One region of the Methylocella tundrae genome, then DNA from elsewhere that is predicted to be linked to it. Evidence: riboswitches for the same ligand, from Rfam matches in the RefSeq annotation. Region 1 holds a riboswitch; the other holds the start of a gene.
What was found. Region 1 has a riboswitch for thiamine pyrophosphate ahead of thiO (glycine oxidase ThiO). Riboswitches for the same ligand answer to the same signal wherever they lie in the genome.
Positions count from the first base shown of each region.

Region 1 (14,461 bases):
GAGCCGGGATCGCCGAAAGAATCAAGCCGTGGGAGAAACGCTGGAAGGCGCGCCCGCCGGTGGAGCGCGAGACGTCGCTCAAGGCGGCAATCCAGCTGAAAAAGACTGATTCAGCGCGCGCAATGTTCCAACGGGGTTGGAAAATGGGGGATTGATGGATCGCATTCGCATCGTCGGCGGCCAAACGCTGAACGGCGTCATTCAAATTTCGGGCGCCAAGAACGCGGCCTTGCCGCTGATGATCGCTTCTCTGCTCACCGCGGAGACTTTGACTCTCGACAACGTTCCAAACCTCGCCGACGTCAGCATGCTGCTGCGCATTCTCGGCCATCACGGCGTCGATCATTCCATCGACGGCCGGCGATTCGGCGCCGCGCCAAATGCCAGCCGCCCGATTCATCTGACCGCCCGCGACATCGTGGATACGATGGCCCCTTACGAACTCGTCTCGAAAATGCGGGCGAGCTTCTGGGTCATCGCGCCATTGCTCGCCCGTATGGGAGAGGCCAAGGTTTCGCTGCCCGGCGGCTGCGCCATCGGCACGCGGCCGGTTGATCTCCTCATCATGGCGTTGGAAAAGCTTGGCGCGAGCTTAGAGATCGAAGCCGGCTACGTTCACGCCAAGGCGCCTAAGGGCCTCAAGGGCGCGACGATCGATTTTCCTAAAGTGACGGTCGGGGGCACGCATACGGCGCTGATGGCGGCCTCGCTCGCGCATGGCCACACTCTGCTCGTCAACGCGGCGCGCGAACCGGAGATCGTCGATCTGGCTGATTGTCTCATCAAGATGGGCGCGAAGATCAAAGGCGCCGGACAGTCGCTCGTCGAGATCGAGGGCGTCGGCAGCCTTAACGGCGCGAGCCATCGCGTCCTGCCCGATCGGATCGAAGCCGGAACCTACGCCATTGCCGCGGCCATGGCCGGCGGCGACGTCATGCTGGAAGGCGCCGAGGCCGGCCTTCTCCAGAGCGCGCTCGACGCCATCGAGCAGGCGGGCGCCAATGTCGCCGTGACGAATGAAGGAATAAGGGTCCGGCGCAATGGCGCGGGGATCATGCCGGTCGACATCACCACCGCGCCCTTTCCGGGTTTTCCGACCGATCTGCAGGCGCAGTTCATGGCCTTGATGACAAAGGCTAAGGGCAGCTCCAAAATCACCGAGACAATTTTTGAAAATCGCTTCATGCATGTGCAGGAGCTGGCGCGCCTTGGCGCCCATATCAAGCTCGACGGCGACGTCGCCCTGGTCGAGGGCGTCGAGCACCTTCAGGGCGCCCCTGTCATGGCGACCGATCTGCGCGCTTCAGTGTCGCTGGTCATAGCCGCGCTGGCGGCGGAAGGCGAGACCATGGTGAATCGCGTCTACCATCTTGATCGTGGCTTCGAGCATCTCGAGAACAAGCTCGGCGGCTGCGGCGCGATGATCGAGCGTCTGTCGAATCCGGCTTGACGCCGGACCGTTCGCAACCCAGATGCTTAGATAATACATCCACGGGATATTTCGATGAGCGAGACCGCGGCGCTTCAGCAGCTTCGCCTGGTCGCATTCGACCAGGAAGATCTCGAAGTCATATCGGCCAATCTGCAGGATGCTCTCGTGCAGGTCGGCGACATGGCGTTTCTCGCCGACTCTAAGCAGTTCGCTTTTCTTGCGGCGCGTTTCGATTGGGTGAAGGCTGCGACGGGCTGCTTGGAGCGTTGCCGCACAGGGCTCCATTTCGAGCGCGTTCTGAAGGTGTCGTGCGCGGGCTTCGCGCAGCGCGACAAAACGCGTATCCTGAACCTGCTCAGCATCGGCTTCAGGGAGACCGCCGCGCCGGGCGGCGAGATTGATCTCATCTTTTCAGGCGGCTGCGCGCTCCGGCTCCAGGTGGAATGCCTCGAAGCGCGTCTGCGCGACCGCGATGAGCGTTGGAAGGCGAAGGCGCTGCCTGGCCATCCCTGCAATCAGGAACCCCGTTCTGAGTGAACATTGCCGCCGGGGTTTCGAGCGCCAGCGGGTTGCGGCGCGGCGGACTTGCCCCTACTCTGGCCGCCATGTTCGAAAGTCTTTTTCAATCCTTTGAGGATCAGGCCGACGCCTCACAAACGTTGGCTCGGGTGGCGGCGCTGCGCGCCCAATTGCGGCGCCTCGGCCTCGACGGGTTTATCGTTCCGCGGGCTGATCGGCATCAGAACGAATATGTCGATTCATCAGAAGAGCGGCTCGCATGGCTGTCCGGCTTCACCGGCTCGGCGGGACTTGCCGTCGTTCTGCGCGATCGGGCCGCGGTTTTCGTCGATGGCCGCTATACGCTTGCGGTGATGGATCAGGTCGATCTCTCCGTTTTCGAGCCGGTCGCGTTGGCCAAGGCGACGCCGTCGGCATGGCTCGAAGAGAATCTGCGTCGCGGCTCCCGGATAGGCTACGACCCCTGGCTCCATACGCCGGGCCAGGTCGAGCGTTTCGCCAAGGCGGTTGAGGCGGCGGGCGGCGCCTTGATCCCAGTCGAACGCAATCCCATTGACGTCATCTGGGCGGACCGGCCCGCGCCGCCGCTCGGCAAGATCACTCTACATGCGCGCAAGCATGCCGGCGAGACGGCGGCGCGAAAACTTGCCCGCGTAGCGGCGGTTCTCGCAGGTAATGATCTCCTCGTCGTAAGCGATCCGCACTCCGTCGCCTGGGTTTTCAATATTCGCGGCCAGGACGTTTCGCACACGCCTTTGCCGCTTGCCCACGCGCTGATTTTCAAGACTGGCAAGCCGCGCCTCTACGTGGATGCGCGCAAGCTTGGCGAGAAGCTGCGCGGAACGCTCTCCCAACTCGCCGATCTGAAAGAGCCGCGGCATCTCGAACATGATCTCGAGGAGCTTGGCCGCAAAGGCAAGAAGGTGTTGTTCGACGCGGCGACGGCGTCGTCCAGGCTGGTCGGAATCGTCAAGGCCGCGGGTGGGGTCTGCGACATCGGCTCCGATCCCATCGCGCTGATGAAAGCCCGCAAGAACGCCGCCGAGATTGCCGGCGCGCGCGCGGCGCACATAAGGGATGGCGTAGCCTTTGTGCGCTTTCTGCATTGGTTTGCGCAAAATGCGCCCGCGGGGAAGCTTACGGAGATTGATGCGGCGCAAGCGCTTGAAACGTTCCGGCGCGAAACCGGCAAGCTGAAGGATGTGTCCTTTCCCTCCATCGCCGCCGCGGGCGCGAACGCCGCCATTCCGCATTATCGCGTTACGATCAAAACCAATGCGCGCATCCGTAATGGCATTTTCCTGATCGATTCAGGCGGCCAGTACGAAGACGGCACGACGGACATCACGCGCACGCTCGCGGTCGGGCGTCCCACCGCCAAGATGCGCGACCGCTTTACGCGCGTCCTCAAGGGTCATATCGCGATCGCGCGCGCGGTCTTCCCCAAAGGCACGTCGGGCGCGCAGATCGACGCTTTGGCGCGGCTGCCCCTGTGGCGCGCGGGCCTCGATTTTGACCATGGCACAGGGCATGGCGTCGGCTCCTATCTGTCCGTGCATGAGGGGCCGCAGCGCATCTCAAAGCTCGGTTCGACGCCCCTTGAGCCTGGGATGATTTTGTCGGACGAGCCCGGCTATTATTGCGCCGGGCATTGGGGCATCCGCATCGAGAATCTCGTCGTCGTCGAGCCGAGAAGCATCAATGGCGCCGAACTCGAAATGAACGGATTTGAAACCCTGACGCTGGCCCCGATCGACCTCGAGCTGATCGAACCGAACCTTCTCGACGCGGACGAGATTGCTTGGCTCAACGCCTATCATGCGCGCGTGCGGCATGAGCTTTCGCCGCTGCTCGAGCCGGGCGCGCGGCGCTGGCTGGCCAAAGCGACAAAGCGGATATGACGCCTTTCATTTCAAATTGACAGCAACGGCTTTTTCTTCATCTGTTCCAGATCCAAATGCGCCGCGCCCTTTCCGCTTGACGCTCCAGATATCCTTTTCATCGAGACGCTCCACATCATGTCCGACCTGAACGAACTCCAGACGACGATCCTTGCTGAAATCGCGGCCGCCCCTGACGAGGCGGCGCTTGATGCTGTGAGGGTGTCGGCTCTCGGCAAGAAGGGCTCGATTTCGGCGCTGCTTTCGGGACTTGGGAAGATGACGCCGGAGGCGCGCAAGAGCGAAGGGGCGGCGATCAACAGCCTCAAGGACAGCGTCAATGCGGCGCTGGCGGAGCGGCGCGCGGTGCTGAAAGAGGCGGCGCTCGAGGCGCGGCTCAAGACCGAGACGATCGACGTCACTTTGCCGGCGCCGGCGCAAGGCGTCGCGCTCGGCCGCATCCATCCGGTGACGCAGGTGATGGATGAGCTCGCCGAGATCTTCGCCGACATGGGATTTGCGATTGCCGAAGGGCCGGATATCGAGAGCGACGATTATAATTTCACAAAGTTGAACTTTCCGCCGGACCACCCCGCGCGGGACATGCACGACACGTTCTTCTTCAATCCCGACAAGGACGGCAATCGCAGGGTTTTGCGCACCCATACGAGCCCGGTCCAGGTGCGCACCATGCTGACGCAAAAGCCGCCGATCCGCGTCATTTGCCCCGGGCGCACATACCGCTGTGATTCCGACCAGACCCACACGCCGATGTTTCATCAGGTCGAGGGTCTCGTCATCGACCGCTCCGCCAATCTTGGCCATCTGAAATGGATTCTCGAAGAATTCCTCAAGGCGTTCTTTGAAGTGCCCGAGGTGAAGATGCGCTTCCGGCCGAGCTATTTCCCTTTCACCGAGCCTTCGATGGAGGCCGACGTCCAATGTTCGCGCAAGGGCGGAGAAGTGCGCTTTGGAGAGGGCGAGGATTGGCTCGAAATCCTCGGCTGCGGCATGGTGCACCCCAATGTCCTGCGCAATTGCGGCCTTGATCCCGACGTTTATCAGGGCTTTGCATGGGGCATCGGCATCGACCGCCTCGCCATGCTGAAATATGGCATGCCGGACCTGCGCGCCTTCTTTGAGGCGGACGTGCGATGGCTGAAGCATTACGGCTTCCGGCCGCTCGATCTTCCGACATTGGCTGGCGGTTTGAGCGGTTGAGGCGCCGTATTTCGCGCCAAGGTTTCAATAACGCCGGAGCGATCGCCTGAGACGCGGAGCCAAGCGCCATCGAAACGCACGCCTAAAAATCGCTCGCGATGCCCTTCACCTCCCAATCGCCGTAGCGGACCGGCTCGGGGCCGTCGCGGCCATTGATTTCCCTGGGCCGCTCCGCGCTTTCCCGCGCTTTGGCGCGGCGGCGTTCCTCCGCCTCGGCAAGGGCGCGGCGGGCGGCGGCGGGCAGATCGATCGCGGAAGCCGCTGCGCCGCCGTCGGTCTTCTCTTCAGTGCTCATCCATTTTTCCCCAGATTTTTGCATCAAAGGCGTGTTTACGCTTTTAGAAGCTTTTGGATTGGGACAAAAGCCCGCGCGAAATCTTGCCGGCCATGATATAAGAGCAGCGATTCAAGGCACATCTGGCAAAACCCTGATCCCAGTCATCAAAAAGCCCCCTGGCGGAGCATGAGTTTGAACGCACCTCCGCGCCGGCCCGATCGACAACGCAACCGCAAAGGCGCGCTCAATCGGCCGGGTCAAAGTGGGTACGCCGACGCTTCGAGACTCGAAGCCGAGCAGCATCCGGGCTTGCCGGCGCGCATCGCCGCGGCCGCCATTCTCAATGATATCGTCGGCAAATCCCATTCACTCGAAGAATGTTTTTCGCCGGGCGCGATTCCCGCTCGGCTCGGCGGCCTCGACGCGCGCGATGTGGCGCTTGCGCGTTCGATCGTCACCGTTGCGCTGCGCCGGCTCGGCACCATCCGGGCGGCGCTGGGCGAACTTTTGGACAAGGCCCTGCCGCGTCAGGTCTCCTATCTCGAGTGGACGCTGATCGCCGCTGCGGCGCAGATTCTCTTCCTCGATGTGCCCGATCACGCGGCGGTCGATCTCGCGGTGCGCGCGACGCGCCTTGAGACGAAAAGCGCCCCCTTCGCGGGGGTCGTCAATGGCGTCCTGCGTAATCTCGCGCGGGGCCGGGACCAGATTTTGGCGAAGAGCGATCCGCTCGAGGATGACACGCCGCCCTGGCTCGCCGCGCGCTGGCGCAAGATCTATGGCGAGGAGCTGGCGCGCGCCATCGCGAGCGCCAATCGCGACGAGCCGACCCTCGATGTCACCGTGAAATCCGATCCCGCGCTTTGGGCGGAACGGCTCGGCGGCGTGGTTCTGCCCACGGGCTCCGTTCGACTGACCACGCATGCCGCCATTACGGAACTACCCGGATATGCGGATGGCGAATGGTGGGTGCAGGATGCGGCCGCGGCATTGCCGGCGCGCCTGCTCGGCGCCAGCCCCGGCATGCGGATCGCCGATTTTTGCGCGGCGCCCGGCGGCAAAGCCGCGCAGCTCGCGGCGGCGGGCGCGACGGTCACGGCGATCGACCGCTCGGCGGAACGGCTGAAGCGTCTTGCCGCCAATTTTGCGCGGCTCAATCTCCATGCCGACATCATGGTCGCCGACATCGCCGGCCTCAAGGCGCCGCCCTTCGATGCGGTCCTGCTCGATGCGCCATGCCTTGCGACCGGAACGATCCGGCGTCATCCTGACATCGCCTGGATCAAGAAGGCGACCGACGTCGCGACGCTCGCCGCGGTGCAATCGCGTATGCTCGACAAGGCGGTGGAGCTCGTGAAACCGGGCGGCGTGATCGTCTATTGCACCTGTTCCCTCGAGCCCGAGGAAGGCGAGCTGCAGATCTCCGCGCTGCTTCGACGTAATCCCGATGTCCTCCGGTCGCCGATTTTGCCGGGCGAGGTCGGCGAGGTCGCCGGGGTCATCAACCAAAATGGTGAATTGCGGACCTTGCCCTCGCATCTTCCCGCCGATGATCCGAGACTGTCCGGCCTTGACGGGTTTTTCGCGGCCCGATTGATGCGGCGTGGTTAATAAAGCCGAGAGGATTTTCACGGATAAGTTAACCTTGTGAGGAGTTTTCCGGTTTCAGCGAATCGGCAAATTTCTCTAACTGTCTGTTTTATCGCATTTTCCTGGCGCAAGCGGCACCTGCTTCGCGTGAAAATGCTTCTGGCGCCGATCGTCGTCGTGAAAGCGAGCGCCGCGTGCGGGATCGTTACGGCTCGGGTAGCCAGGAAGTCGAGGAGTTAAGACCTGTGGCCGGCGCGATTTTAAAGGATCGGCTGCATGTCGCGGGTCTTCTTGCCGCGCGCGGCGCGAGCGCCCTCTGGCGTTTGTCGATGGCGCCCTGGCGTCTCATGACCGGATTGCGTCAGCGCCCGCCCGAACGTTTGCTGATCGCGCCGCAGGACATCCGAACCAGCGACCCGACCCTCGCGGCTGATATTTATGCGGGCTATTTCGCTTTTGGCGGCAAGATCGTCAACGCGCATGGGCGCTCCCCCTTCGAGCTCGAACCGCGATCGGAAGCCTGGGCGCGGGCGCTTTCGAGTTTTAGCTGGTTGCGCCATTTGCGCGCCGCCGATACGGCGATCGCCAAGGCCAATGCGCGCGCCCTCGTCGAGGATTTTCTCACCGCCTCAGGCAAGCCGGGTCACGGGCCGGCGTGGGAGCCGCGCACCGCCGCGCGCCGCCTCCTGTCGTGGCTATCGCAATCGCCGATCATTCTGCACGGCGCCGACCGCGTCTTCTACCGCCGCTTCATGAAAAACATCGGGCGCACCGAGCAGTTTCTCGAGCGCAAACTGGCCGAGGGCCTTGCCGGAGAGGATCGCCTCATCGTCGCCGTCGCCCTTGTCGAATTGGGCCTTTGCGCCGAAGGCGCCGGCAAGCTGCTGCAGCGGAGCACGAGGCTGCTTGCCGAAGAGTTGCAGCGCCAGATTCTTCCCGATGGTGGGCATGTCAGCCGCAATCCGCAGATTCTCATCGACCTTCTGCTCGATCTGTTGCCGTTGCGGCAGACCTATGCCGCACGCGGCGTGCAGCCGCCATCGCAGCTCCTCAACGCCATCGACCGCATGATGCCCATGCTAAGGCTTTTCCGGCATGGCGACGGCACGCTCGCCCTGTTCAACGGCATGGGCGTTACGCCGCCGGAACAGCTTGCGACGGTGCTTGCCTATGACGACGTCCGCGCCCGCGCTCTCACCAACGCGCCGCACTCGGGCTATCAGCGCCTTGAGATGCAGGACGCCATCGTCATCGTGGACGCCGGCCGGCCGCCGCCGCCGATTTTTTCGACGCGCGCTCATGCGGGCTGCGCGTCCTTCGAGTTTTCCGTCGGCGCGCAGCGTCTCGTCCTGAATTGCGGTTCGCCGGACGCCAACCGCGCCGCGGCGCAGGAAGCCGCGCGCATGACGGCCGCGCATTCGACCCTCGTCGTCGATGACACCTCCTCGTGCCGTTTCGCCTTTCACGTCGGCCTGCGCAAATGGCTCGGCGACGAGATCGTCTCAGGGCCGGATCCGGTGGACGTCGAGCGCCGCGACGAGGTGTCTGGCTCAACGCTCGTCATCCAGCATAATGGCTATGAGCCGCGCTTTGGGCTCGTCCATCAGCGCCGCCTCGCCTTGCACAGGGACGGCAAATGGCTCGACGGCGCGGATCGCATGCGCGCCGCTGGCCCGGCCGGCTCGATGGAGCGGCGTCCCTTCGCCTTGCGCTTTCATATCCATCCCAATGTACGGTTGAAACGCGTGCGCGAAGGTCACGCCGTCCTTTGCGTGCTGCCAAACGGCAGGCGCTGGCTGTTCGAGACCTTATGGATGGCCGAAATCGAGGAGAGCATTTTCTTCGCGGCGCCCGATGGTCCTCGCGCCTGCGCCCAGATCGTCATCGAGGGCGAGACGGAAGACGATCTTGAGATCGCCTGGAGCTTTCGCCAGCTCGAGAAGAAAAAGCGCGATGCGGCGCCGGAAGGCTGATGCGCCGCCGTTCGCGATCCTTTAATGCGCAAAGCGCCGCGTCGCCTTCACCCAATCCTTCGCTCGCTGCTCCGGATCGGTGTTGAGGGTGATGTCGGTCACCACCGCCGCGCTGTCGGCTCCTGCTTCTAGAACTCCGGCCGCGCGCTCGAGCGTCACGCCGCCAATGCCGACGAGGGGGATTGCGCCGATGCGCTTCTTCCATTCGCCAAGCCGGGCGAGGCCCTGCGGCGCGAAAGGCATCTTCTTCAAAATCGTCGGATAGACCGGCCCCAGCGCAATATAATCCGGCTCTGTTTCAAGCGCGCGAAAAAGCTCGGCCTCGTCATGCGTCGAAACGCCGATCCTTATCCCGGCGCGTCGAATGGCCGGCAGGTCGGCCGTGTCGAGGTCGCTTTGGCCGAGATGAATAAAGTCGCAGCCAGCGTCGATGGCATGACGCCAATAATCATTGACGACGAGCTGCGCGCCCGCTGTTTCGCACAGCGCCCTGGCTTTACGGATTTCCGCGCTCAAAATATCGTCGGGCGCGTCCTTGACGCGCAGTTGCACGAGCCGTACGCCGCAGGGCAGAAGCCTTGCGATCCAGTCCGAGCTGTCGACGATCATATAAAAGGGATCAAGCACGCGCGAGATCCGTGAAGGCGCGCCCGATCACAGGGGTCGAGGGCGCCGCCATATCGCGAGGCTGCATCGGATCGGCGCGATAGGCCATGCGTCCGGCCTCGACCGCGAGAGCGAAGGCCCGCGCAATAGTGGCGGGATCGCCGGCCTTGGCGATGGCGGTATTGAGCAAAATCGCGTCATAGCCAAGCTCCATCGCCGCCGCCGCATGGGATGGCGCGCCAATGCCGGCGTCGACGATCAGCGGAACTTGCGGAAAATGCGCCCTCAAGGCGCGCAGGCCATAAGGATTGTTGAGGCCGCGCCCGGTTCCGATCGGCGCGCCCCACGGCATCAGCACCTCGCAGCCGGCGCGGAGCAGCTTTTCGGCGACGACAAGATCCTCGGTCGTATAAGGAAACACCTGAAAGCCGTCGCGGCTCAAAATGGCCGCCGCCTCGACGAGGCCGAAAACATCAGGCTGCAGCGTGTCTTCTTCGCCGATGACCTCCAGTTTGATCCAGGGCGTGTTGAACACTTCGCGCGCCATCTCTGCCGTCGTCACAGCCTCTTTCACAGTGCGGCAGCCGGCGGTATTCGGCAGCACGCGCACGCCGAGCTGGCGGATCAGCGCCCAGAAATTTTCGCCCGCGCGGCTTGATCCCGATTCACGCCGCAGCGAGACGGTGACGATCTCGGTCTTCGCCTGCGCGATCGCGTCGCTGAGAATCGCGGGGGAAGGATATTGCGCTGTCCCGACGATGAGCCGAGAGGCAAACGAAACGCCGTAAAGGCTGAGCGCGTCGGCGTCCATATCAGCCTCCCTGCCGTGGGCTGACGATTTCGATTTTGTCGCCCTCTTTCAATCTGGTCTGCGAGCGGTCGGTCCTGCGCACAAAATTCTGGTTGAGCGCCGTTGCAACATGATGATCGTCATAATCAAGTTCGCGCAGCAGGGCGGCGAGCGTGTCGGCGGCGGCCTCAAGCCTCTTGCCGTTGACTTCTATTTGCATCCAACTCCTCCGCGAGGCTGGCGCCGTGGAGAGCGACATCAACGACCCGTCGCGCCAGCGCGGGCGCCAGCAAGAACCCGTGCCGATAGAGGCCATTGAGGGTGATCATATTGTCGTTGACGCCGATGCGCGGCAGATTGTCGGCGAAAGCGGGACGGACGCCGGCGCCGGTCTCGATGATTTCCGCTTCCGCGAAGGCCGGATGCACGGCATAGGCGGCGCCCAGAAGCTCCAGCATCGCGCGCGCGGTGATTCGGCCAGCCTCGTCGTTCTCGATCATCGTCGCGCCGATCATGAAGCGCCCGTCGCCGCGTGGCACGATATAGACGGGATTGCGCGGATGGATCAGCCGGATCGGCCGCGTGAGTTCAACCTCACGCGTGTAAAGGACCAGCATTTCGCCCTTGACGCCGCGCAGGGCAGGCAGCGTTTTCCGCGCGTCAAACCCCCGGCAATCGACGATCCAATCGGCGTCCTTTTCGCGCAGGTCAGCCTCGACGCCATATCGCAAAGTCACATTGTCCATTGCGTCAAGACGCGCGGCGAGCGCCGCCGTCGCCGCGCGTGGATCGAGATGAGCCTCACGCGGAAAATACAGCGCCTCGTCGAAACGGCCTTCAAGGTCCGGCTCGAGCGCCGCGATCGCCGCCGCGCCGATCCGCTCATATTCGCGCGTCCGGCGCGCAAAGCGCGTCAGCTCCGGCCGGTCGCGGCTGGGAGCGATGACAAGGGAGCCATGCGTCTCTGCGACCGGCACGGTCCCGGTCCAGTAGCGCAGCGATTCGACGCCGAGATCGACGACGAGCGGCTCGGCGCTTTCCGCCTCGCACCAGGGCGCGATCATGCCGCCCGCAAGATAGGAACAGCCGAGCCCTGGCCCCTCGCGCCGCTCAATAAGCTCGACGCGGCAGCCGGCGCGGGCAAATTCATAGGCGGCCGTCAGCCCGGCGACGCCCGCGCCAATGATTTTTACGCGCAAGCTCATGCGCGCCTCCAGAAGAGGAGGGCGGCCGAGCGGAGGACTCTATTGGGAGAGAATTTCAAAGGTTCACCATCCCTACGCCAGTGCGAGCTGGATCAGGTTCGAAGGGTCGCCGGGCCGCTCATTCAAGCGTTGCCAGCCTCTCAGCCCCCTGACGGGGATCCCCTAGGTTTGCGCGACCATAGGTAAGCGCGCGCGAGCCAGGCGTCAAGCGCTTGGGCTCGATCACGGCAGTTGCTCGGCGTGTGAGTTCCTGATATGTTCTCAACATCGCGTTGGGGATATTATACTTGCCGTAGTAACAGCGGGGCGCTAGCATGAGCGCCGCCGCCGGAGAGACTAGGGGACGCGACTGCAATTCAACCCGGCAGGCTTTGGAGCCTGTCGGAGATGCTAAAGCTAAATGGGCGACCCTTTATAGTAGCCGTGATGAGTTTAAAGGAATTGTCGTCGGCGCTTACGATGTATGTCGCCACTAGCCGCGACCCCATCAATGGCAAACACGAGATAATTTCGGAGCAAGAAAACAATGACGCCTTGAAACACTGTCGCGCTTTGCGAGAGTCATGCATCATTTTAGGGGCAAATATAACGCGAATAGCTGTAGATCGGATGATCGTTAGATTAGAGCCCGGACCCGTATCGATTCGCGATTTGAATAAGCTCATTGATGATATAACCGGACGTTTAGAAGACGAGTTTTTTTCAATAAATTTGTTGGTTCTAGAGCAAACCACCCAAACTTATTTCGGCTCGGACGGCGGCCTGTTTGGACCTGATGTAAGCGCCAACTTTCCTGCGCTGACTGAGGATATTGCAGAAGCTGGAAATTGTTTAGCTCTATCGCGTCACACTGCAGCTGTTTTCCACCTTATGAGAGTTATGGAGGTGGGCGTGCAACGATTGGGCGACCTATTACACATTAGCCTGCCGTCTACAAAAAATTGGCAAAATATACTGGATGAGGTGAACAAGGCGATAAAGGCTCTTCCTCCGAAAGAGAGGTTGACTAAGCAATACGCTGAAAGCGCTGCTCACCTCTATAACGTCAAGCTTGGATGGAGAAACGAGGTCATGCACCCAAAACAAACGTATACGGAGGAGGAGGCCGTCAACGTATTTAATGCGTGTCGCGCATTTATGCGCGACTTGGCGGGGCTGGTCTCCGAGACGGCCTCTTAGCGGGCACGATTTTTTCGAACGCGCGTTCGAATGTCTCGCCCGTATTCTCAACGTCAAGCTTCCGGGCGGTTTCTATAAACCGCTCGGATTGCTCTTGGTCGGCCAACTTAGGCTTTGGTTTCGCCTTTGGTTTTTCGACTTTTGCCATAGGGTCTTTCAGTCATGAGCCGTTTGATAAGCGAGCCTCTTTCCGACGATGCCCTTCAAGGCGTGGTCAGCAAGTGCAACATCATTGATACCAAGCTTAATACGGTTCAAATAACGAAAATCAAATTCGGCCAGATAGCGGTGCAAATGCCGCGCGCCGCAATGCTGATAGACGCCTTTCATGCGGCGTTTGAAGATGCTGTAGAAGCCTTCCACCGTGTTTGTGGTGACAACGCCGCGCCCGTATTCGCCAAGACGATGGTTGACGGTGTCGTGGCTGGCAAACGCCTTGCCAATCGACTTATAGCGGGTCGCCTCATCGGTCATGATCGCAGTTGCGCAAGCGATGTTAGCCTTCACGATCGGCTCTATGTCGGCGTCGACCACGCTGATTCCATCAACATGGAAGCTGCGCGAAGAACCACCACGCTCCACAAGGGGGAGCACAACATTGCGGAAGTTATAGCCTTTGAAAGAAGCGTCTTTCAGAGCGCGTTCCTGCTTGCCGATAACGGTTTCGTCGATCTCAACGGTCGCGCCTTCGCCGCCCATCGGCGCAAGGCCTCTGCCCTGCATCGCGAGACGAATGCGGTGCGACATAAACCAAGCGGTTTTCAGGGTCACGCCAAGGGTGCGGTGAAGCTGGTTAGAGCTAATCCCCTTTTTGCTCGCTGTCATGAGATGTATTGCTTGCAACCACAGGCGCAACGGAACGTGGCTAGACTCAAAAATGGTCCCAACCTTCACGGTAAACGGCTTGCGACATTCGTTGCATTGGCGGACGCCGATGCGAGTAGATTTGCCAGCCATCAATTTCATCCGCGACGCATCGGCGTTGCCGCAGTGAGCGCAAACCGGACCAGTCGGCCAAACGCGCGACTCAACGTAGGCGTAGGCGGCGCGCTCATCGTGGAAGTGTTTGTCAGAGAGAGAGGACGACATGACGGCTAACTCCTCAATGGAATCAACCTGCTCCGATCAATATACTACGTCAAGTATAATATCGCCCATCGCGTCGTACGGACAGAAGCTTTCTGCCGCTCTTGCGGCTGCGTTTAAGGCGGGATCCTGTGCAATCTGTGGATAGACCGGCCGATGCCATAGGCCGCCGATTCTGCACGCCTATGATAGCCGCCGCCCGCGCTACCATTCACGAAAGGCCCGCGTGAAAAAGAACGTCTTCACCATCGCGCCGAGCGCGCCCTTTCTGAAGACCTTCGCCAAGGCCTTCCTTGATGGCGAGGTCGTCGAAGGGTTTTCCAGAAAACTTGGGCCGTTGGCGCTCGCGGAAGCGACCATTTATGTGCCGACGCGCCGCGCCGCGCGCGCGCTGACGGACGAGTTTTCCCGCGCGGTCGGCGCCAGCGCGACCTTGCTGCCGAATATCCTGCCGCTCGGCGCGCTGGAGGAGACCGAGACGAGCCTCATCTTCGAGGAGGGCGCCGGCGACGAACTCGGCCAGCCGCTCGATCTGCCTCTGGCGATGGGCGACATCGCGCGGCGCATGCAGCTTTCAGAGCTGATCCTGTCCTGGGCGCGGGCCCTGCGCCACGCCATCGTGCGCGTCGATGCGCAAGGCGGTTATGTGGTCGACGCGCGGGAGTCTTTTCTCGTCGCGACCACCGCCGCCGACGCCTGGCAT
Region 1 covers NZ_CP139089.1:1,948,997-1,963,457, reverse strand. The annotation lists gene SIN04_RS11420 (hypothetical protein) at 1-82, opposite strand, end outside; gene murA (UDP-N-acetylglucosamine 1-carboxyvinyltransferase) at 155-1,450, shown strand; gene SIN04_RS11410 (DUF2948 family protein) at 1,505-1,969, shown strand; gene SIN04_RS11405 (aminopeptidase P family protein) at 2,038-3,852, shown strand; gene pheS (phenylalanine--tRNA ligase subunit alpha) at 3,970-5,052, shown strand; gene SIN04_RS11395 (DUF1674 domain-containing protein) at 5,135-5,347, opposite strand; gene SIN04_RS11390 (RsmB/NOP family class I SAM-dependent RNA methyltransferase) at 5,522-6,940, shown strand; gene SIN04_RS11385 (heparinase II/III family protein) at 7,114-8,892, shown strand; gene SIN04_RS11380 (thiamine phosphate synthase) at 8,914-9,501, opposite strand; gene SIN04_RS11375 (thiazole synthase) at 9,512-10,309, opposite strand; gene thiS (sulfur carrier protein ThiS) at 10,311-10,508, opposite strand; gene thiO (glycine oxidase ThiO) at 10,477-11,487, opposite strand; TPP riboswitch at 11,546-11,667, opposite strand; gene SIN04_RS11360 (hypothetical protein) at 11,920-12,672, shown strand; gene SIN04_RS11355 (IS1595 family transposase) at 12,829-13,761, opposite strand; gene addB (double-strand break repair protein AddB) at 13,985-14,461, shown strand, end outside.

Region 2 (14,461 bases), 1.5 Mb from region 1:
AGATTCTCGTTGAAGATCACGATGTTATGCCACTCAGTGCGATCCTTGCGCTCGCCGGTCGCCTTGTCGCGCCAGGACTCCGTCGTCGCCAGGCTGAAACTTACCACCGCGTCGCCGGAATTCATCCGCCGCGTTTCCGGATCGCGGCCGAGATTACCGACGAGAATTACCTTATTGACGCTCCCCGCCATTCTTTATGCTCCCTGGAAACGCTTGCAAAAAACTCGGCTGATCCGATCACTCAATGCAGTTAGCGGCGCCGCGCGCGGCTTGTCCACCACCGCGCCTATGTTCTATGTATGTTCTAGCAGCCGGCGCTCGCGGCGGCAAGCGCCGAAGGCGGAAATTTCAGCCCGTCGAGACGCCGGCGCGAACGTCGGACACGTCGATCTTGCGGTCGAGCGCGGCCTTGAGCTTGGCGCGATCAAGTTCGCCTTCCGACCATGAAATGACGACGGTTGCAACGCCATTGCCGATGATATTGGTCAAGGCGCGGCATTCGCTCATGAATTTGTCGACGCCAAGCACGATCGCCATACCCGGAACAAGCGCCGGATCGACCACGGCAAGCGTGCCGGCCAGTGTAATGAAGCCCGCCCCCGTGACGCCGCTCGCGCCCTTTGATGTCAGCATGGCGACGATGAGTATGGTCATCTGCTGGCTGAAACTCAGGTCGACGCCGAGCGCCTGCGCGATGAACAGGGTCGCCAATGTCATATAGATATTGGTGCCGTCGAGATTGAAGGAATAGCCGGTCGGCACGACGAGGCCGACGACCGGCTTCGAGCAGCCGAGACGCTCAAGCTTCTCCATCAGCGCCGGCAAGGCGCTTTCCGATGAGCTCGTGCCGAGCACGATCAGAAGCTCGGATTTGATATAATTCAGGAATTTGAAAATATTGAAGCCGGCGATCCGGGCAATCGAGCCAAGGATCAGGATAATGAACAGGGCCGACGTCAAATAGAAGGTCGCGACAAGGCCGAGAAGATTGCCGAGCGAATGCGCGCCATATTTGCCGACGGTGAAGGCCATGGCGCCGAAAGCGCCGATAGGCGCCGCCTTCATGACGATATTGATGACGCCGAAAACCGCGTGCGCCAGATCGTCGACTAAAGACAGGATGGTCTTTCCGCGCTGGCCGAGCGCCATCAGGGCGAATCCGAACAGGATCGCAAAAAGCAGCACCTGGAGCACATCGCCCTTGGCGAAGGCGCCGACAACGCTGTCGGGAATGATGTCGAGAACGAAATCGACCGCGTGATGCGCTCCGGCCTGTTTCTCGAAGCCCGCGACCGCGGCGGCGTCGCCATGTCCCGTAAAGCCCGCGCCCGGCCGCAGCAGATTGCCGACAAGGAGGCCGAAGATGAGCGCGAAAGACGATACAATCTCAAAATAGACGAGAGCCTTGACGCCGACCCTGCCGACTTTTCGCGCATCCGATATATGCGCGATGCCGGAGACGACCGTGCAGAAGATGATCGGCGCGATGAGCATTTTGATCAGCTTGACGAAGCCGTCGCCGAGCGCCTTGACCCAGGCGTTGGTCGCATATTCGGGCAGGAGCCATCCGAACAGAGCGCCGAGCACGATCCCGATCAGAACCTGGACATAAAGAATTTTGTAGAAAGGCTTCGCCGCAGCGCCAGCGGGGGAGCTTGCCGAAATCGCGACCATTGGAGTCCGCTTCCAAAGCTGTCAGTGGTCCGGCCCGCGGCCGGACCTCTTTTTTTTGTTTTTGCCCGCGCGGGGTCGCCGCCGTCACCAGCGTCGCGCGCTCTTCAGCAGGCAGGCTTTCAGGATTCGCCCAAAATGCAATGGCAAATTGCGCGAAGCTCGCTAAATTAGGGACAGCAAAGACATGCGGAGGGCGGGCCAAATCGAGCCGCGGCCGCGTCCTGACGCTTCGATCACTCAAAGCCAGACGGATCAATGAAGAAACCCAAGCCGTCCGCCGGCCCCAAGGCGGCATCGGCCTCGCCCAAAGCTGAGCCGAAGGCCGCCCCGAAGCGCGCGGCGGCGTCTGTGCCGGCCGTGCGCGCCTTCGACGGCCGCACGATCGTCATCCGCGGCGCGCGCGAGCACAATCTCAAGAACGTCGATCTGACCATCCCGCGCGACAAGCTCGTCGTTTTCACGGGGCTTTCCGGCTCGGGCAAATCATCGCTGGCGTTCGACACGATTTATGCAGAGGGCCAGCGGCGATACGTCGAATCGCTGTCGGCCTATGCGCGGCAGTTCCTGGAGATGATGCAAAAGCCGGACGTCGACCAGATCGACGGCCTCTCTCCGGCAATCTCGATCGAGCAGAAAACCACCTCCAAGAACCCGCGCTCGACGGTCGGCACCGTCACCGAAATCTACGATTATATGCGGCTTCTCTATGCGCGGGTCGGCGTTCCCTACTCTCCTGCGACGGGTCTGCCGATCGAAAGCCAGACCGTGAGCCAGATGGTCGATCGCGTCATCGCTCTGCCTGAACGCACGAGGCTCTATCTGCTGGCGCCTGTCGTTCGCGGCCGCAAAGGCGAATACCGCAAGGAAATCGCCGATTTCATGAAGCGCGGCTTTCAGCGCCTGAAAATCGACGGCGAGTTCTACGAAATCGCCGACGCGCCGGCGCTCGACAAAAAGTTCAAACACGACATCGACGTCGTGGTCGACCGGATCTCGGTGCGGCCGGACATCACGCCGCGTCTTTCGGAGAGTTTCGAGACCGCGCTCGAACTCGCCGACGGCATCGCCATCGCCGAATATGCCGACGAAAAGGATGAGAAGGGCGCGCCGAAACGCATCACCTTTTCGGCCAAATTCGCCTGCCCGGTCTCCGGCTTCACGATCCCCGAGATCGAGCCGAGGCTGTTTTCCTTCAACAATCCCTTCGGCGCCTGCCCGCATTGCGGCGGCCTCGGCTTCGAACAGACCGTCGATCCCGATCTGATCGTCCCCGATCCGAAGCTGACGCTGCGCAAAGGCGCCATCGCGCCCTGGGCCCGCTCGAGCTCGCCCTACTATATGCAGACCCTCGAGGCGCTCGCCCGCCATTTCAAATTCCGCCTCGACGCGCGGTTCGAAACGCTCCCAAAAGAGATCCAGGACGTCATCCTTTACGGCTCGGGCAAGGAGAGCGTGCGCTTTACCTATGAAGACGGCTTTCGCTCGCATGAGACGAACAAGCCCTTCGAGGGCGTCATACGCAATCTCGAACGGCGCTATCGCGAGACGGAGAGCGAATGGTCGCGCGAGGAAATCGGCCGCTATATGACCGCGACGCCCTGTAGCGTCTGCCTTGGCGCGCGGCTGCGGCCAGAGGCGCTGGCGGTCAAGATCGACGGGCTGCACATTGGCGAGGTCACCTCCTTTGCGGTGCGCGCGGCGGCCGCCTGGTTCGACGCGCTCGCGGAAAAGCTCGACCCGAAGCGGCGTGAGATCGCCGCCCGCATTCTGAAGGAAATCCGCGAGAGACTGTCGTTCCTGATCGACGTCGGGCTCGATTATCTGACGTTAGGCCGCGCCGCCGGCACGCTGTCGGGCGGCGAGAGCCAGCGCATCCGCCTCGCCTCCCAGATCGGCTCCGGCCTCACCGGCGTGCTCTATGTGCTGGACGAGCCCTCGATCGGCCTGCATCAGCGCGACAATGCGCGCCTGCTCGATACGCTGCGGCGCCTGCGCGATCTCGGCAATAGCGTCATCGTCGTCGAGCACGACGAGGACGCGATCCTCGCCGCCGATCATGTCGTCGACGTCGGGCCGGGCGCCGGCATTCATGGCGGCGAAATCGTCTCCCAGGGGACGGCGGCGGAGATCATGGCCGATCCCCATTCCCTGACGGGGCAATATCTCACCGGCGTTCGCGAAGTCGCGCCGCTTCGCCATCGCCGCAAGCCGGACGGGAAGCGCAAGCTCGACATTATCCACGCCAGCGGCAATAATCTGAAAAATGTGTCGGCCTCGATTCCGCTCGGGCTCTTCACCTGCATCACCGGCGTCTCGGGCGGCGGCAAATCGACCCTTGTCATCGACACCCTCTATAAGGCCGCCGCGCGCCGGCTGAACGGCGCGGCGGAGCATCCAGCGCCCTTCGAGCGGATCGACGGCCTCGAGCATCTCGACAAGGTCATCGACATCGACCAATCGCCGATCGGCCGCACGCCGCGCTCGAACCCCGCGACCTATACCGGGGCCTTCACGCCGATCCGCGAATGGTTCGCCGCCCTGCCCGAAGCCAAGGCGCGCGGCTATCAGCCGGGCCGCTTTTCCTTCAACGTCAAGGGCGGGCGCTGCGAGGCCTGCCAGGGCGACGGCGTCATCAAGATCGAGATGCATTTTCTGCCCGACGTTTATGTCACCTGCGACGTCTGCAAGGGCAAGCGTTATGATCGCGAGACGCTGGACGTCAGATACCGCAACAAATCAATCGCCGACGTGCTCGACATGACGGTCGAGGAGGCCGCTGATCTGTTCAAGGCGGTGCCCTCGATCCGCGAGAAAATGGCGACGCTGGCGCGCGTCGGGCTCGGCTACATCAAGGTCGGCCAGCAGGCCAATACGCTCTCGGGCGGTGAAGCCCAGCGCGTAAAACTCGCCAAGGAATTGTCGAAGCGCTCGACCGGGCGCACGCTCTATATCCTCGACGAGCCGACCACCGGGCTGCATTTCCACGACGTCGCCAAGCTGCTGGAGGTGCTGCAGGAACTCGTCGATCAGGGCAATACCATTGTCGTCATCGAGCATAATCTCGAAGTCGTCAAAACCTCCGACTGGGTGATCGACCTTGGCCCTGAAGGCGGCGACGGCGGCGGCGAGATCGTCGCCGAAGGAACGCCTGAGACAATCGCCAAAACAAAAAAGAGTTATACAGGCCAGTTCTTGCGCGAAGTGCTGGAGCGACGGCCTCCCGCCAGCGTAAAAGCGGCTGAATAGCGAATCGTTTTCACCCACCGCAAACCGAGAGGGCCTTGTCCTTCTGGAGCAGAATTATTCTTTTGGAGCATAAAATGGCGCGCAAACCGAACTATGATTTTGAACGCAGGGAGCGCGAAAAGGCCAAGGCCGCGAAAACCGCGGAAAAGGCCGCCGCGCGCAAAGCGGAAAAGGAAAAAGAAAAAGCCGACGCCGACAAAGCCGCCGGCGTCGCCGGGGAAACCGCTCCCGAGACCGATGGCGAGTGACGCCGCGGCGCCTTTGAGCGATGTTTTGCCGCCGCGGCCGGGAAGCGAGCGCCCGTCCGAATCCGAACAATGCGGCGTCTATGGCGCGCCGCCAGTCGAACTGGCCTCCGCCCCTCCCCGCGCCATCCAGTTCTCGCCGCTCGTTCCGGGCGCGGCAGTGCTCGAGACCCAAGCGCCGGAGACGCTTGCCGGAATGACCATGTTAGGCCCCCCCGGCACAGTGGAGCGCCGCCGCGCGCTCGCCCTTGCATTGCGTGCTCTACGGCAAGGGGCGTTGCTGACCGCGCTGGCCCCGAAAGACAAGGGCGGCTCGCGCATCGCCGCGGAATTGCGCGCTTTCGGCTGCGTGGTGGACGAAAGCTCAAAACGTCATCATCGCGTTTGTGTCTGCGGGCGTCCGGCCGTCCTGAAAGGGATCGAGGACGCCATCGCGGAAGGCGCTTTGCAGCGCGTCGAAGAGCTCGGTCTCTGGTCTCAGCCCGGCGTCTTCAGCTGGAACCGGATCGATCCCGGCAGCGCGCTTCTGGCCGCGAACCTGCCCGCCCTTTCAGGCCGCGGCGCGGATCTTGGCTGCGGCGTCGGCTATCTCTCCATCGCCGCGCTCGCCGCGCCGAAACTCGCCGAAATATCGCTGATCGACATCGACCGCCGCGCGATCGAGGCGGCGCGCCGCAATATCCAGGATCCCCGTGCGCGTTTCTTCTGGGCCGACGCCCGGCGCGAGGACGCCGACCTCAAAGACCTCGACTTTATCGTCATGAACCCGCCTTTCCACGATGGCGGCGCGGAAGATCAAAACCTCGGCAAAGCATTCATCCTTCGCGCGGCGAAAATGCTGCGCAAGGGCGGCGCGCTGTATCTCGTCGCCAACCGGCATCTGCCCTATGAGGCCGCGTTGAAACCCTTGTTCCGGCATGTCGCCATGAAGGTCGAGACGGGAGCCTACAAGATTTTCGAAGCGCAGAAATGAGCGCGTCCCTGCGGCTCGACAGGCTGCTCGCCAATCTCGGCTATGGCACGCGCAGCCAGGCGCAACAATTGCTCCGCGCAAGGCGCGTCAGGCTGGATGGATCGGTGGTGGACGATGGCTCGCTCCGCATTGCGCTGACGCCGGATTTGTCCGAGCGCATGAGCGTCAATGGCGAAAAGCTCGATCCGCCGCCGGGTCTGGCATTGATGCTCAACAAGCCCTGTGGCGTCACCTGTTCACACAAGGAGGCCGGGCCGCTTGTCTACAACCTGCTGCCGCCGCGCTATCGCCTGCGTGAGCCGCCGCTTTCGACCGTCGGCCGTCTCGACAAGGAGACGTCCGGCCTGTTGCTCATCACCGACGATGGCGCGCTGCTGCACAAGATCATCTCGCCGAAGAACCATGTGCCAAAGCGCTATCTCGCCACGCTCGAATCTTCCCTGCGCGGCGATGAAGCCGGGATTTTCGCCTCTGGAGGTTTGATGCTGGAAGGCGAAGAGAAGCCGCTATTGCCTGCGACGCTGGAAGTTGTCTCGCCGACAAGCGCCTATGTGACCGTGACCGAAGGGCGCTATCACCAGGTCCGCCGCATGTTCGCGGCGGTCGGCAATCATGTTGTGGCGCTGCATCGCGATCGCGTTGGCGGGCTGGAGTTGCCTGTTAGTCTCGCGCCGGGGGAGTTTGTGGGGTTGGGCGTAGCGGAGGCGGCGGCTATGGTGTTTAGCGAAGCGATTTGAATTTACGACCGGGTTTGGCTTCAACGCGATATCGTCTCCTCACCCAAACAGCGCGATCGACTCCGCCGCCAGCACGCCGCCTGTGATCGCGATATTGGCGAAAGGCGCGGCCTTGGCCAATTGCTCGCTCGTCACCATGATCTGCCCGATCTTTTGCGACAATTGCTCGATCGAGGCGGCGAAGACGATCCGCCCGATCCCGCACCAGAGAATTGCGCCCATGCACATCGGACAGGGCTCGCCGGAGGCATAGAGCGTCGCTCCTTTCTTCAGCACGCTCTCGCGGCGCTCGGCAATCAGGCTGCGCATCGCGACCATCTCGGCATGCGCCGTCGGATCATCATTCGTTTTGCCGAGATTGCGGCCTGTGGCGATCACCTGTCCCTCGCTGACGATGGCCGCGCCAAAGGGAAAATCGCCTTTCGCGGCTTCCGCGATGGCGATGCGCATGAAGCCTTCGTCTTCAGGCAGAGGCGGTTTCATCGTCGCTCCGGCCGAGGCGTGCTGCGGCGCGCTGAACAGAGCGCTCGCAAGGCCGGCGCCAAGCAGCGCCGAAAAGCTTTTGCGACGGCTGAGGCCCCATTCATGTCCTCGACCGCACCGGCAAAAATCCTCGCTCATGTCGCCTCCTCTTGTTGGCCTCACCCCAGATCCTCATCCTTCATCGCGATGAAAATCAACACGCCGAGCATGGTGATGGCGATGCGGAAGGCGCTCGGCAGCGCCTCGGCGCCAAGGGGCGAACGCCACATGCCGAACCATTCGCCGCCAATGGCGATGAAGCCGCCCTCAAACAGCAGGAAGCCGAGCGCAAGCCCTATGATCGCGGGGCTCTTTGCACCCGCAAACGCCGGTCCCTCGGCCTTGCGGGCGCCAATCATCGACAACAGGCCAACGCCCATCAGCGCAGTGATGGCGATCTCCGTCGCGATGATCGCAAGATAGGCCGCATGGTGGAGCGCCGGCGAGGCAAGCGCGCGCCAGCCGATCATCGAGCCGCCGGGAATCCCGTCCATATCGAGCACATGCGCGACATAGGCGAAATTCGTCCAGTAATCCGTGACATTGCCGAAAGCGACAAGCGCCATGAACAGCGCGACGGCGCCAACACAGCCGATTTTAGCCAACCGAACAACCACGCAGAACCCCTGCAAGCCATAAAGGGCGCTCAAACGGCAGCCACGCGCCGGAGTTGACGTCACATTTCAAAATGACACGCGTAGACCCGCCGTTGCGCTGTTGATGGAGGCTTTGCTGGCGAGGATGCCATCGTAGCGGATGAAGAGATCCCCCGGCTGCCACGGCAGCGTCACGCGGAGGCCGACCGCTGCGGCGTCTCGCGGCGCGTTGACCCCGGCGACCGCGAAACTCGCGTCCGACAGGCCCTGAAAGCCGGCGACGACGCCACGGTGGGTATCGGCATAATCATGCGCCCATCCGATGCGCGCCGCGACATTCAGGGCGACGGAGTTCACCGGGATGTCATAGGCGAACTCCGTCCCGAGAACGCCCAGCGCGGAAGCCGTGGTGGCGGCGTTGACACGCAAGCTGATCGCGCCGGCGCCGCTTTCGCCGAAGCCGTCCTGTCCGACGACAATGCCTTGCATCGACGCGAAGGGCGTGATCGTCGCGCGATCAACAAGGGCGAAATGATAACCGGCCTCGACCCGGGACAGGAAGGCGCTGGCCGCCCAATTGGCGAAGGCCTCGCGCGACACGCCAGGAAAGGCAATAGTTCGGTTCGCGCCCGCGCTGTTGTAGGAATAGCCGAGCGCCCCATCGATATACATATTCCCGGCCGTGTAGCCGGCGTAAGTTCCAAGGGCGACGCTGTCGAGGCTGCCGCTGCCGGAAATGCCGCTGGTGTTGAAGGCGCTGCGGACATAGGCCGCCGCGACGCCCGCCTGCAACGACGGATTGAAAACATAGTCCACGCCGACCGCGCCGCCGCCGCCGCCATAGCCCAATCCATGAACATCATTGCCGCCAAACAAAGCGCCGCCGCCGCCGAAGCTGCTCATCCAGGGCCGCAACCCGCTACCGTTGTTGAGGCCCGTGAGGCTGCGCGCCAAATGCGTCTGATCGTGCAAAACGTCGAGGAACATCTGGCCGACGTTGATCGCAACCGATGGCGCATCGGCGTAGATCTCGCCATCGAGTTGCGTCAACGCCAGGCGCAGGGGCGTCGGACTGCCAACATTCAGGAGGTCCAGCGCATTGTAGATCGAGTCCATGTCGCTGAACAATGGCGGCAGCATCGCGTGATCGAGAGCGTTCGCGACCGCGCCGGCGTTGCCCCCGCCTGCACGCGGCGTATAGGCCAGGGCGTAGGCGCCGACGGGCTGCTGGTTGACATAGTCGGAAGGCGGCAGGCGTTGCGCGCCCTCGCATCCGGGGTTCGCGCTCGTGCCGATCAGATATTCCTGCGCCGGGCCGCCCTTCCCCCAGGGGCCCGCCGGATAGCCGCTCCGGCCCGGCACGCCGGGAAAACGTCCGAGGACCGGGCCGCCTGTCCCGACGAGGATGCAGGTTCCCGCAGGAATCGTCACGATCGTCACGTTCTCGGGCAGCCAGGGCAGCGCCAGAGCGTCCTTGATCTGCGCCGGGGTCAACCCGCGCACCGTATTTGAGCCGGCGAGAAAGCTCCCGAGCGCAGTGCTGGCGCCCGCGTTGCCCGTGGCCGCGGCGCCTTGGGGCGAATAGAAACGCACATATTGTGTGGGCGTCGAGGTCCGCACGACAACGGCCGGCGCGGAATCGAGAAAGGAAAAAGGCTCGTGAGTTTGGCCCAGATAGGCGTTGGCTTGAGCGCCGTTGATGATCGAGGGCACTGAGCCGTCGCCCCGGATGAACACTGGCCCAACGATGATCTGGCCGGGCGGCGCGGGCAAGCCGTCCGCGCTCTGAGCGGCCGCCGAACCCGCCAATCCGGCCGTCAGGACTATGGAGAAATACAGAAGCAAGCAGCAACGCTGTACGTGATGGAAAATATTCATAGCCGCGCCCCCGGTCAGGAATTGACTTGAATGATCCGTTTCGCCGCCGCGTTTCAAGCTTTGGTCAATTTTTATTGATTATTGAAGGATGTGATATTTTGTGAATCGGCGCAATTCATTGCGCATCTCTTCAGTCTCCGAGATTTTGTTTTCAGACAGTCAGTGCTTTAGCGGCAACACTGGAGACGGGCGGCGTGGCCGATCTGTTTGCCCCATGCGGCGGCGCGCATAAAGCTCGCGCCCGCTTGCTCAATCCGGCATAGCGCGCTACGTTGAACATTCGCCCTGGGGTGCTGCTGGAGACGGCGGCTGAGATCACACCCATAGAACCTGAATCTGGATAATGCCAGCGCAGGGACCGGCAAGTCGGCTGAAGCATCGACACGATTCGCTCCATGCCCGCCGCACCCGCCTCCTGCCCTAATGTCAAACAATGAGCGGAGGAATAGATGAATATTCACGACAAGCCACAAAATCTCGCGCCGCAATCCGTGACCTCGGGTCCGCTGCCGGGCTCCAGGAAAATCTATGCGCGGCCGGCGGGGCGCGCCGATATCGCCGTGCCGCTGCGTGAGATCGCGCTTGACCCTTCCGCCAAGGAGCCGCCTGTCCGCGTCTACGACGCCTCGGGCCCCTATTCGGAAGACGATCCGCAGATCAATCTGTCGGCGGGCCTTCCCCGCATTCGCGAGCCCTGGATCGCCAAGCGGCAGGGACTGGAGTTCTACTCAGGCCGCGAAGTGCGCCCCGAGGACAATGGCGTCGTCTCTCCCGACCGGCTCGTTCCGCCCTGCCCGGCCAATACGTCGCCGCGCAAGGCGCGCGACGGCGCGCTCGTCACGCAATATGAATTTGCGCGCGCGGGGATCATCACCGAGGAGATGATCTATGTCGCGGCGCGGGAAAACCTTGGCCGCGAACATATGGTGGAGGGCGCCGAGGCGCGGCTCAATGACGGCGAAAGCTTCGGCGCTTCGATCCCCGCTTTCATAACGCCCGAATTCGTGCGCGACGAAATCGCGCGCGGGCGCGCCATCATCCCGGCCAACATCAACCATTCCGAACTCGAGCCGATGATCATCGGCCGCAATTTCCTCGTGAAGGTCAACGCCAATATCGGCAATTCGGCGGTGACCTCCTCCGTCGCGGAAGAGGTTGAGAAAATGGTGTGGGCGATCCGCTGGGGCGCCGACACCGTGATGGACCTCTCGACTGGGCGCAACATCCACAATATCCGCGACTGGATCATGCGCAATTCGCCCGTGCCGATCGGCACTGTTCCGATCTATCAGGCGCTCGAAAAAGTCGACGGCGATCCGACCAAGCTCACCTTCGAAATTTTCCGCGACACGCTGATCGAACAGGCCGAGCAGGGCGTCGATTATTTCACCATCCACGCCGGGGTGCGGCTCGGTTACATTCCGCTGACGGCGCGGCGCACGACCGGCATCGTCTCGCGCGGCGGCTCGATCATGGCGCGCTGGTGCCTTGCTCATCACAAGGAGAGCTTCCTTTACGAACGCTTCGACGAAATCTGCGACGTCATGCGCGCCTATGACGTCTCATTCTCGCTCGGCGACGGGCTGCGTCCGGGCTCAATCGCCGACGCCAACGACAGGGCGCAGTTCGCCGAACTCGAGACGCTCGGCGAACTGACCAAGATCGCCTGGGAGAAAGGCTGCCAGGTGATGATCGAAGGCCCCGGCCATGTGCCGATGCACAAGATCAAGATCAATATGGAAAAGCAGCTCAAGGAATGTCATGAGGCGCCCTTCTATACGCTCGGGCCGCTGACGACGGACATCGCGCCCGGCTATGATCATATTACCTCCGGCATCGGCGCAGCCATGATCGGCTGGTTCGGCTGCGCCATGCTCTGTTACGTGACCCCGAAGGAGCATCTCGGCCTGCCCGATCGCGACGATGTCAAGACCGGCGTCATCACCTATCGCATCGCGGCCCATGCCGGCGATCTCGCCAAGGGCCATCCGGCCGCGCAGCTGCGCGATGACGCGGTGTCGCGCGCGCGCTTTGATTTCCGCTGGCAGGATCAGTTCAACCTGGGGCTGGACCCTGAAACGGCGCGGCTGTTCCATGACGAGACGCTGCCGAAGGACGCGCATAAGACAGCGCATTTCTGCTCGATGTGCGGGCCGCAGTTCTGCTCGATGAAGATCACGCAGGATATTCGCGACGAAGTCGCGGCGATCGAGGAGCGCGAAAAAGGAATGGCCGGCAAGAGCGCCGAGTTTCTCGAAGGCGGCGGCAAGCTCTACGTTTGAGCGCCGCCAACGCGCCTCCACATCGTAAAAGGCTTGAGGGACCAATCATCTCCCTCAAGCCTGCGGGCTTTCGCCGGGCGCGACAGACTCGAGAGTCGGCCGTTCAGATCATATACTGGCCGCCATTGGCGGTCAGCGTCGAACCGGTGATGAAACCGGCGTCATCGGCGACAAGAAAGAGGACGCATCTTGCGACTTCTTCCGGTTCGCCGAGCCGGCGCACCGGGATCTGCGACAGGATCGACTTTTCCAGAACCTCTTTCGGCACCGCCTTGACCATATCCGTCGCGATATAGCCAGGACAGATGGCGTTGACCGTGATCCCCTTGCCGGCGCTTTCCTGAGCGAGGGCCTTGGTAAAGCCGAGATCGCCCGATTTTGCGGCGGAGTAGTTCGTCTGACCGAACTGACCTTTTTGGCCGTTGATCGATGAAATATTGACGATACGGCCAAATCCGCGTTCACGCATGCCCTCGATGACGGGACGCGTCATATTGAAGAGCGAGTTCAGATTGGTGTTGATCACCTCGTACCATTGCTCGGGCGTCATTTTGTGGAACGGGGTGTCGCGCGTGATTCCGGCATTGTTGACGAGGATCTCGATGGGGCCGAGGTCCGTTTCGACTTTCTTCAGCCCCTCCGCACATTCCTTGTAGTTGGACACGTCCCATTTATAGACAGGAATGCCTGTCTCCGCCTTGAATTTGGCGGCGACGGCATCGTTTCCGGCGTAGGTTGCCGCGACCTGATAGCCGGCCGCCTTCAAAGCCTTGCTGACGGCGGCCCCGATTCCCCGCGTGCCGCCGCTCACTACCGCCACTCGCGCCATTTTCATCTCCCCAGTTCCAGCCTTGAGCCTTGTTGAAGCGCGCCTTACCCGGCGAGACGCGCTTTCGATGTTTTCGATGTGCGAACTGATTCCTATCGCAAAAGCAGTTCGGGCCCATTGATGTAGCGCACTCCAGTGCGCGCAACGCACTCCGGCGGGGCAGCGCCTTAAACTGATCCGACCAGGTTTCAATCGACCCGTTCTGGCGGCGTTTTCCGCACCTCGCGCGCAGTGACAAACGCCCCGATTTTAGCCCTGCCCCGCGGCCGCCGGCGTAATCCCGACGGTTGTGCGATCAGCGCTCGATCGTCAGCGCGATGCCCATGCCGCCGCCGATGCACAGCGTCGCCAGCCCCTTCTTGGCGTCGCGACGGCGCAATTCATGCAGCAGCGTGACCAGCACCCGGGCGCCGGAAGCGCCGATCGGATGGCCGATCGCGATCGCGCCGCCATTGACGTTGACGCGCGCCGGATCGAGGGCGAGGTCCTTGGCGACGGCGAGCGCCTGCGCCGCGAAGGCCTCATTGGCTTCAATCAGATCGAGATCCTGGATTTTCCAGCCGGCCTTTTCAAGCGCCTTGCGCGAGGCTGGAATAGGTCCCGTACCCATGATTGTCGGATCGACGCCCGCGGTCGCCCAGGAAACGATGCGCGCCAGCGGCTCGAGCCCACGCCGGGCGGCCTCATGAGCGCTCATCAGCACGACCGCGGCGGCGCCGTCATTGATGCCCGATGCATTGCCCGCCGTTACGGTGCCTTCCTTGGTGAAGGCGGGGCGCAGCTTGGCGAGCGCGTCGAGCGTCGCGCCGTGACGGATGAATTCATCCTTGTCGACGATGACGTCTCCCTTCTTGCCGCTGATCGTGAAGGCGAGGATTTCCTCGTCGAACTTGCCGGCCTTTTGCGCGGCCTCCGCCTTGTTCTGCGATGCGACGGCGAAACGGTCCTGTTCGTCGCGGGTCAATTGCCATTTGGCGGCGACGTTTTCCGCCGTCTGACCCATGTGATAGCGATTGAAGGCGTCGGTCAGGCCTTCGCTGAGCATCGTATCGACAAATTTAAGATCGCCCATTTTGACGCCGGAGCGCAGATAGGCGCTGTGCTGCGCCTGCGACATGCTTTCCTGACCGCCGGCGACAATGATAGTGGCGTCGCCGCTGGCGATCTGCTGCATCCCGAGAGCCACGGCGCGCAGCCCTGAGCCGCAAACCTGATTAAGGCCGAAGGCGGTCTTTTCCTGCGGAACGCCCGCCTTCATCGCCGCCTGCCGCGCGGGATTCTGCCCCTGGCCCGCGGTGAGCACCTGACCCAAAATCACTTCATCGACTTCGGCCGGCTCTACCTTCGCGCGTTCGAGCGCGCCTTTGATCACGGCGGCGCCGAGTTCATGCGCTGGAACTGAGGCGAAGGCTCCGTTGAAAGAGCCGACAGCCGTCCGCGCTGCGCTCACGATAACAATATCAGACATTGGGCATCCTC
Region 2 covers NZ_CP139089.1:3,479,945-3,494,405, reverse strand. The annotation lists gene ssb (single-stranded DNA-binding protein) at 1-191, opposite strand, end outside; gene SIN04_RS18335 (dicarboxylate/amino acid:cation symporter) at 349-1,674, opposite strand; gene uvrA (excinuclease ABC subunit UvrA) at 1,930-4,920, shown strand; gene SIN04_RS18325 (hypothetical protein) at 4,995-5,168, shown strand; gene SIN04_RS18320 (class I SAM-dependent methyltransferase) at 5,158-6,138, shown strand; gene SIN04_RS18315 (pseudouridine synthase) at 6,135-6,875, shown strand; gene SIN04_RS18310 (nucleoside deaminase) at 6,915-7,496, opposite strand; gene SIN04_RS18305 (DUF2165 family protein) at 7,517-8,014, opposite strand; gene SIN04_RS18300 (autotransporter outer membrane beta-barrel domain-containing protein) at 8,081-9,838, opposite strand; TPP riboswitch at 10,148-10,247, shown strand; gene thiC (phosphomethylpyrimidine synthase ThiC) at 10,321-12,153, shown strand; gene SIN04_RS18290 (beta-ketoacyl-ACP reductase) at 12,257-12,982, opposite strand; gene SIN04_RS18285 (acetyl-CoA C-acetyltransferase) at 13,278-14,450, opposite strand.
Region 2: another riboswitch for thiamine pyrophosphate. It lies ahead of thiC (phosphomethylpyrimidine synthase ThiC); the one in region 1 lies ahead of thiO (glycine oxidase ThiO).